Linked DNA regions of Chelatococcus sp. YT9. The protein of the gene in region 1 interacts with the protein of each later gene in a pairwise test. Links are inferred from orthologs where the notes say so. Each region holds a gene or a part of one and is shown on either strand. Other genes may lie near its edges.

Region 1 (4,723 bases):
GCTCGAGATAACCCTCGAGGAAAACCAGCTTTGCATCCGCGGCCGGCAGGTGGATGACCGCACCAGGCATTTCCTGCATCGCGGGATCGCGGCGCGACAGTTCCAGCGCACGTTCTTTCTGGCCGACGGCATGGAGGTTATGGGCGCGGATCTATCGAATGGCTTGCTGTCGGTCGATCTCGTGCGTCCTGAATCGGAACGTGTGATACGGCGAATCGACATCATCTCCCGTGACGGTGGATGACGCTGTGAAGGTTTTGGGAACGATTTGGGCGCAGCCTGCAGGGATGTTGGCTCGAATAATGCAAGTTTACGACCGCTACTCTAGGGCGCGTTCCGCTCGGGCAGGTGGCACGAGCGACAAGAAGCGGCCCTGGATCAATAGCTTCGGGCATGTCCTGGTTACGACAGGAACCTGTCTCAGGACGGCCCCAGGAGGGCGCGATGACCAATAGTGATGCGTTTGAGTTTATCGGCGACGTTCAGGACAGCGACGCGCTGGCGGCTGCGGGCGAGGGCAAGGTTGCCTATGTGCGTGCCATGCGCTCCGAGGAATTCAACCGCCTGTTTCCACAGGCACCAGAGATTCAGCCGGGCTTGGAGCTTTTCGCCCTGCTAGGGGCGGATGGCACGCCCATCCTCCTGACCGATTCCAGGGACGCGGCCATTGCCAATGCCTGGGAGCACAACCTGGAGCCCATCAGCGTCCACTGACGGGGGTCCGCACGTCCGCTCCGGCGTGAACTGCCATATGGAGCGACGATATTGCAAAGGCGGGCCTTGGGCCCGCCTTTTTCGTTCCGGGAATATCAGGTCGGGCAAGGCCGGCGGAATCAGCCGCGTAGCGTGGCGCCCGTTTTCTTGGCAACGGCGGCGACAACCTTGGCCGAAACCGCTTCGATATCCTGATCTGTCAAGGTCTTCTCTGTCGGCTGGAGCACGATGGCGACGGCCACCGACTTCTTGCCCTCACCCACCCCGGCGCCCTCATAGATATCGAAAACCGAGGTGTCGGTGATCAGGTTGCGTTCGGCACCCTGGACAGCGCGCATGATATCCGCCGCAGCCACGCTGGAATCCACGACGAAGGCAAAGTCGCGCGTCACGGGCTGGAATTCAGGCAGAGCAAGCTTCGGCTTGACCTTGGTCGGTTTCGCTTTGGGCGCGGGCAGCACATCCAGAGTAATCTCGCAGGCGACGATCGGACCCTTGGCATCGAGCGCCGCGAGGACGCGAGGATGGAGCTCACCGAAGGCTCCAATGGTGGCCTTCGGTCCAAATTGCAGCGTCGCCGAGCGGCCGGGATGGTACCAGGCGGGCCCGCCCGAGACGACCTGAACACCGGCGGTCGCGATTCCAAGGGCTGTCAGCAGGCCGAACGCATCGCCCTTCGCGTCAAACACGTCGACGGGCTTTGCCTCGGCGTCCCAACGCCGACCGACTCCGGCTGCATGGGCGGTGCCACGTCGCACAGCAACGGCCGTGATGGTCTGGCCTTCCGGTTCGTCGGAGGCGAAGACCTGGCCTACCTCGAACAGCGCCACGTCGGCGAAGCTGCGGTCAGCGTTCCGCTGCAGCGCCTTCACGAGGCCTGGAATGAGGTTGGGGCGCATGTCGGAGAGGTCTGCGGCGATCGGATTCGCGAGCGCGAGCCGTGGGTCGCCGCCGCCGAAGAGCGTCGCTTCCTCATGGCTGATGAACGACCACGTGACCGCTTCCACGAGCCCACGCGCCGCGAGCGCGCGCTTGGCAAGCCGGGTGCGCTTCTGCAGCAGTGTCAGCACTGGCTCGGCGACGGCGGCATGGAGGCGCGGGAAGGGCGTCGAGGCAACACGGTCAAGCCCTGCGATGCGGATGATCTCCTCGGCGAGATCCGCCTTCCCCTCGATGTCCGGTCGCCAGGACGGCGCATCCACCTGGGCCGTGTCACCTTGATTGTCGACGCTGAAGCCCAGCGCGACGAGGTGCTTCTCCATCTCTCCTTGTGGCAGGTCGAGCCCGCTGAGGCGCTTCACCTCGCTCCAGGGAAACGTGATGGGGGCGTGGGTGTCGCGTATGGCGCCTGCCAGCGTCACCTCCGTTGGCACGCCGCCGCACAGATCAAGAACGAGCCGCGTCGCAAGCTCGATGCCCGGCAGGGTGAAGGCGGGATCGACCCCGCGCTCGAAGCGATAGCGCGCATCGGTGATGATGCCGAGCTTACGGCCGGTCTGCGCGATGTTCAGCGCGTCCCACAGCGCCGACTCGATCAGCACATCGGTCGTGGCCTCATCGCAGCCGGACGCCTCGCCGCCCATGATCCCGGCGAGGGACTCGATGCCGTTGTCGTCAGCGATGACGACCATGCTGGGGTCGAGCTTGTAGGTCTTGCCGTCGAGCGCGAGGATCTCCTCGCCCTCCTCAGCGCGCCGTACGACGAGGTCGCCCTTGACCTTGGCGGCGTCGAACACGTGCAGCGGCCGGCCACGATCGAAGGTGACGTAGTTGGTGATATCGACGAGCGCGTTGATGGGGCGCAGGCCTATGGCCTTCAGCCGCTTCTGCAGCCACTCCGGGGAGGGGCCGTTCTTGACGCCGCGCACGAGCCGCAGGGCGAAGGCTGGCGAGAGATGGATATCGTCTTCCGCGAACGCGAGCGAGACCTCCACCGGGCAGAAGCCCTCGCCGGGAATGGTCGCGACTGGCGGTGTATTGAGGCGCCCCAGCCCCGCCGCCGCGAGATCGCGCGCGATGCCGGCGATGCCGAGCGCGTCGGGACGGTTTGGTGTCACCGCGATTTCGATCACGGCATCGTCGAGCTTCGCCCAGGTGGCGTAGCTGGTGCCCACCGGTGCGTCAGCGGGCAGGTCGATGATGCCATCGTGGTCCTCGGATAATTCGAGCTCGGCCTCAGAGCAGAGCATGCCGTTCGACTCGACGCCACGGATGACGCCCTTGCCGAGGGTGATGTTCTTGCCGGGGATATAGGTGCCGGGTGGCGCGAAGACCGAGATCATGTCCGCGCGGGCATTCGGCGCCCCACAGACCACCTGGATCGGGTTGCCGTCGCCCGTGTCGACCATGCAGACCCGCAGGCGATCGGCATTGGGATGCTGGACCGCCGAGATGACACGCGCGATCACATAAGGCGCAAGCGCCTTGGCCTTGTCCTCGATGCCTTCGACCTCGAGCCCGATGCGGTTGAGGACGGCAGCGACCTCATCAGCGTCAGCCTCGGTGTCGAGATGGTCCTTCAGCCAGGAGAGCGTGAATTTCATAATCTTTCATCCTCTCACCCGTCACCTCGGCTTAGCCGAGGGTGCCGATCAATAGGTCAGGCCTTTGAGATCGGAAGGGCCGGGCCACGCCCGGCCATGACAGGGTATTGTCGTTCAGCGAAGGCTCAGGTCGACAGTCCGCCTGCCAGTGTCGGCAGGTCGAGCGGGCGGAAGCCGTAGTGGCTTAGCCAGCGCACGTCGGCCTCGAAGAAGGGGCGCAGGTCCGGCATGCCGTATTTCAGCATGGCGATGCGGTCGATGCCCATGCCCCAGGCGAAGCCCTGGTACTCGTCCGGATCGAGGCCGCAGTTCCGAATGACATTCGGGTGCACCATCCCGCAGCCGAGGATCTCCAGCCAGTCCTCGCCCTCGCCGAAGCGGATGTCGCCACCCTTGCGCGAGCACTGGATATCCACCTCCGCCGACGGCTCGGTGAAGGGGAAGAACGACGGGCGGAAGCGCATCTTGACGCTGTCGACCTCGAAGAAGGTCTTGCAGAACTCCTCGAGGATCCACTTGAGATGGCCGAGATGGGACGTCTTGTCGATGACGAGCCCCTCGACCTGGTGGAACATCGGGGTGTGGGTCTGGTCGCTGTCGCAGCGATAGGTGCGGCCGGGGCAGATCACGCGGATGGGCGGCTTCTTCGACAGCATCGTGCGGATCTGAACGGGGCTCGTATGCGTGCGCAGGAGCTTGCGGGTGCCCGTCTCGTCCGGCGCGAAGAAGAAGGTGTCGTGCATCTCTCGTGCGGGATGGCCGACGGGGAAGTTGAGCGCCGTGAAATTGTAGAAATCGGTTTCGACGTCAGGCCCCTCGGCGATGGAGAAGCCCATGTCCGCGAAGATCGCCGTGAGCTCGTCCATGACTTGGCTGATCGGATGGATGCGGCCACGGGTCTCCGGGCCTTCCTGCACGGGCAGCGTGACGTCGACACGCTCGGAGGCAAGCCGCGCCTCCAGGGCCTTCTCGGCCAGCGCGGTCTTGCGCGCTGCGAGCGCGGAGGACACCCGGTCGCGCAGGCCATTGATAACAGGCCCCTTCTCCCGCCGCTCCTCCGGCGTCATGGCGCCGAGCGTCTTCAGGAGCTCGGAAATCGAGCCCTTCTTGCCAAGCGCGGCGATGCGCACGGCTTCCAGGGTGGCCTCGTCTCCGGCGGCCGCAATGGCTGATGTAATGGTGGTTTCGAGCCCGGACAGGTCGCTCATCATTTCCCTCGGCGGCGTGACGCGGTCGGCCTCATGATGCGGAAGCCCGCATCTCGGGCAATTGCTGGAGCAATTGCCGGTGGCACGATGGCACGTCGATGACAGTCGGCGCGGCCCGGGGACGAAAAAAGCCCGAGACGCAACAAAACGCCCGGCGGCAATGCTGCCGCCGAACGTGATAGGCCTCGGTATGGCGAGAGAGGGCGGTCGAAGCGCCCCTCGCGATCAGGCCGCGGGAAGCGCGGCCTTCGCCTTCTC
Region 2 (4,523 bases), 730 kb from region 1 along the record:
GCCTGCGAGGAAGCGATCGATATCGTTGTCGCGGACGAGTTGCTCGCAATGGGAAAACGCTGGCGCCAGGGTAGTTTCGTCGCCCGGGCCAGCCCAGTCGGCCATCATGTCTAGCTTACCGCGATCAGCGCGGCCGCGACATGACGGTCTTCGGCGAGCAGTACGTTGTAGGTGCGGGCCGCGGCCCCAGTCTGCATGACGTCGACTTTAAGGCCCGCCTCGCTGAGGGCCTGCCGGATAGCGGGTGCCAGCGGAACCATGTCCGAGCCCGTACCTATCAACAGGAGTTCGATATCCGCCGCCTCGGCGATGACCGGCGCGAAATGGTCGATCCGAAGCTCATCCGCATCCGTGACCTCCCAGGCTTTGATGCCGGACGGCAAGGTCAGGATGGAGCCGCGGTGTGACATCTCGGCGAAGCGGAAACCGCCGTTGCCGTAGGCGTCGAGCTTGAAGCGGCCGGGAACGAAACCGTCGTAACGTCGGCTCTCGGCCATTACACTCTCCGTCAGGATGCCGGGCGCGGCGCCTTCTTGCTGTCGGATGCGGGCGCCGGAGCCGCCGGAGCTGGCGCGCGCGCACTGCGCATGCCGAGATAGATCAGCACAGGCGTGGAGACATACATTGCGGAATAGGTGCAGACGAAGACGCCGAACAGCATGACCTGCGCAAAGCCCTGAATGGCCTCTCCGCCGACCACCACCAGCGCGACCAGCGAGAGAATCGTCGTGGTCGCGGTCATCGAGGTGCGCGAGAGGGTAGAATTCACGGACAGGTCGAGCAGCTCCTCGATAGGCATGGTCTTGTATCGCCGCAGAAGTTCGCGCGTCCGGTCGAACACCACGACTGTTTCGTTCAACGAATAGCCCACGATGGTCAGAATCGCGGCTATCGAGGTCATATTGAACTCGATCTGCGTGATGACGAAGAACCCGACCGTCAGAAGGATGTCGTGCATCGTGCCGATGATGGCGCCGATGGCAAAGGTGAGCTCGAAGCGGAACCAGAGATAGGCAAGCACCGCGATGATGGCGAGCACGACGCCGAGCGTGCCGGATTGCACCAGCTCACCCGAAACGCGGGGCCCGACCGTCTCGACCCGACGGAACTCATAGTCCTTCTCGAACACATCACGCGTCTTCTGGACCACCGTTCCCTGTGCCTCTTCGCCGCCCTCCTGAATGGGGAAGCGAATTGACACACCGCCGGCATTGCCGAACTCCTGCACCTCCGGCGTGCCGAAGCCGAAGCCCTCGGCCGCCTCGCGGATGGCGCCGACATCGGCCTTGCCCGAGCGGGCCTGGATCTCGACGAGAGTACCGCCTTTGAAGTCGATGCCGAAGTTCAGCCCGATCGTCAGGGCAAGGATAACGGTGATAACCGATATCGCAGCCGAAAACGGGATCGTGACGCGCCGAAAGCGGACGAAGCGGAACTTTGTGTTGTCGGGGACGATGCGGATCAGGCGCACGCGCGAAAAGCTCCGGTTCAGAACGGCAGTTGTTTCGGCCTGGCGACGCGGTACCACAACGCGATCATCATGCGCGTCATGGTCACCGCGGTGATCACCGTGGTCAAAATACCGAGGATAAAGACGACAGCAAAGCCGCGCACGGGTCCTGATCCCAGGAAGAACAGGATCAAGGCGGCGATCAACATCGTGGAATTGGAATCGAAGATCGTCGCGAAGGCCCGGGTGAAGCCCGCATCGATCGCCGAGATGATCGACCGGCCGCCATGGGCCTCCTCCCTGATACGCTCATAGATCAGCACGTTGGAATCGACTGCGGTGCCGATGGTCAGCACGATGCCCGCGATGCCCGGCAATGTAAGCGTCGCGCCAAGCAATGACATCAGGGCCAGGATGAAGACCACATGGACCAGCAGGGCGATGTTCGCGAAAATGCCGAACAGGCCGTACGTCGCCAGCATGAACAACGCCACGAAGATCGTCGCGACGTAGATCGCCATGGTCCCGGCCTCGATCGAGTCCTGCCCGAGGCCAGGTCCCACCGTGCGCTCCTCGACGATCGTGAGCTTGGCCGGCAGGGCACCGGCACGCAGCAGCACTGCCAGATCATTGGCCTGCTGCACGCTGAAGCTGCCTGAGATCTGGCCCTGACCGCCCGTGATCGGGGTCTGGATGCGGGGCGCCGAGATCACCTCATTATCAAGAACGATGGCCAGGAGCCGCCCGACACCTTCCGACGTGGCTTGGCCGAACCGCTGCGCCCCGCGAAGGTTGAAGCGGAAGTTCACGATTGGCTGCGATGTCTGCGAATCAAAGGCGGGCTGGGCATCGGTCAGATCCTCGCCCTCGACAATGACCCGCCGCTCGACAGGCACCGGCTGACCGGCATTGTCACGCGACGGGATCATGTCCACGTCGGCCGGATTCGCGCCGCCTTCCGCGATGAAGCGGAATTGCAGCTTTGCCGTCCGGCCAAGAATTTCCTTAAGGCGCTGGGGATCCTGTAGGCCCGGCACCTGCACCAGCACGCGGCCGGCGCCCTCGCGCTGGATATTCGGCTCGGTCGTGCCCAGCGCATCGACGCGGCGCCGAAGCACCTCGATGGTCTGGTCTACCGCGCGTCGGACCCGATCGGTAACACCGACGTCGGTCAAGGTGACCTGAACGAGCCCGTCCGCGCCTTCCGACACATTGATCGTACTGTTCCCCGGCGTGCCGAGGATGGCATTGCCCGCCGGGCGCGCCAGCTCATTGAGCCGCGCCAGCAGACGCTGGCGATCGGCTTCGCTCGGCACACGCATCTGCAGGCCGCGCGGCAACGCCACGATACCGCCCTGGGGCGCTATACGCGTCTCGCGGAGAATACGGCGGACGTCGTCGCGAAGGCTGTTGACCTGCGTGCGGATCAGGTCGTTCTCGTCGACCTCCAGCACAACATGCGAGCCGCCTTGCAGGTCAAGACCGAGCACCATGGCGCGATGCGGCACGATCCAGGCGGGGATCCAGCTTGGCACCGATGCCGCGATCCGCTCGCGCGTTGTCTCAGAAAACAGGTTTGGCGCCGCATAGGCGAAGCCAAGCAGCGTCAACAGGAGGATCGAGATGATCTTGGCTTTTGAATAGCGCAGCATGGGCGGCGGCCTCCGCCTCAGCTCTTGACCGGCTCGGCCTTGGAACGCACATCCGAAATCATACCACGCACCACGCGCACTTTGACCCCATCCGCGATCTCAGCCTCGACTTCCCCATCATCGACCACCTTCGTCACCTTGGCGATAAAGCCGCCCGAGGTCACGATCGTATCGCCGCGGCGCACGTTCTTGATCATCTCCTGATGCGCCTTCTGCCGCTTCTGCTGAGGACGGAGAATCAGGAACCACATGATGACGAAGATGAGGATGAACGGGACGAACTGAATGAGCATGTCGCCCCCGCCAGCGGCAGGAGCCGTGGACTGGGCGAAGGCTGGCGTGATCACGAGAGGTCCCTCCGAAACAAGGCCCGACTGAAGGCGGGTGGAAGCGTGCGGTTTGTATGAGGCGCGGACTATACCCATCGATCGATGGAAAGCAATCCAGCCGTGTGCTTAGAGCATGGACCGCACCTGTGAAAGGCAATATCCAACGGTCAAGATTTGCGGAGCGAAACGGAGAAGCTGATAATGGGGTTGAAAAATCAGCAGCATGAAGATCCTGGCCTTCACGAAAGCGTGCTCGCCCTCACGCTGGAGCGCATTGCCCAGGCCCTGGAGCGCCTTTCGCCACCGCCGCCGGCCCCGACCGACCTTTCCTCCGCCGATGCTTTCGTATGGCACCCTCCGGCGCGGCTCCAGCCCGTTCCGCGTGTGAACCGCGTGGAGATGTCGTTGCTGCGGGGCATCGACCGGGTGCGCGACACCCTCGCCGAAAACACCGAGCGCTTCGCCCGCGGTCTTCCGGCCAACAACGCGCTCCTCTGGGGCGCGCGCGGCATGGGCAAATCGTCGCTGGTCAAGGCCGTCCACGCCGAGACCAACAAGCGCCTTTCGGATACGGGGCAATCCACCGACGCCAGCCGGTTGAAGCTCATCGAGATCCACCGCGAGGACATCGAGAGCCTGCCGAACCTGATGGGCCTGATCCGCGATTCCCATCATCGCTTCATTATCTTCTGCGATGATCTGTCCTTCGATACGGACGATACCTCTTACAAGTCACTTAAGGCTGTGCTTGAAGGCGGCATCGAGGGGCGACCCGATAATGTCGTGTTCTACGCCACCTCAAACCGCAGGCACCTCCTGCCTCGGGACATGATGGACAACGAACGCTCCACAGCCATCAATCCTGGCGAGGCGATCGAGGAAAAAGTCTCCCTGTCAGACCGATTCGGGCTCTGGCTCGGCTTCCATAAATGCAGCCAAGACGAGTACCTGGACATGGTGTTTGGTTATGCCAGCCACCTCGGCCTGTCCTATGACCAGGCGAAGCTGCGTGCCGAGGCGCTGGAATGGGCCACCACACGCGGAGCGCGCTCTGGCCGGACAGCCTGGCAGTTCGTCCAGGATCTCGCCGGC

What was found.
Region 2: the proteins of pheT (region 1) and secD interact in binary tests that used the Escherichia coli proteins (3 or more experiments, as listed by UniProt). The link is inferred for Chelatococcus sp. YT9 from one-to-one orthologs.

What each region holds. Positions count from the first base shown.
Region 1 is NZ_JAHBRW010000001.1:797,773-802,495, reverse strand. The notes cover bases 546-3,596. They hold pheT (phenylalanine--tRNA ligase subunit beta), read right to left. Parts: upstream 3,258-3,596; coding sequence 834-3,257; downstream 546-833. Other genes in these bases: pheS (phenylalanine--tRNA ligase subunit alpha), read right to left, coding at 3,383-3,596; KIO76_RS03700 (BQ00720 family protein), read left to right, coding at 546-714. In the rest of the region: KIO76_RS03705 (Hsp20 family protein), read left to right, coding at 1-244; more of KIO76_RS03700, read left to right, coding at 445-545; more of pheS, read right to left, coding at 3,597-4,465; rplT (50S ribosomal protein L20), read right to left, coding at 4,691-4,723.
Region 2 is NZ_JAHBRW010000001.1:66,254-70,776, forward strand. What follows is about bases 796-3,646. They hold secD (protein translocase subunit SecD), read right to left. Parts: upstream 3,103-3,646; coding sequence 1,489-3,102; downstream 796-1,488. Other genes in these bases: secF (protein translocase subunit SecF), read right to left, coding at 796-1,471; yajC (preprotein translocase subunit YajC), read right to left, coding at 3,120-3,395; KIO76_RS00310 (ATP-binding protein), read left to right, coding at 3,633-3,646. In the rest of the region: KIO76_RS00285 (phytoene/squalene synthase family protein), read right to left, coding at 1-105; KIO76_RS00290 (Mth938-like domain-containing protein), read right to left, coding at 111-497; more of secF, read right to left, coding at 509-795; more of KIO76_RS00310, read left to right, coding at 3,647-4,523. UniProt on the Escherichia coli protein: Part of the Sec protein translocase complex. Interacts with the SecYEG preprotein conducting channel. SecDF uses the proton motive force (PMF) to complete protein translocation after the ATP-dependent function of SecA.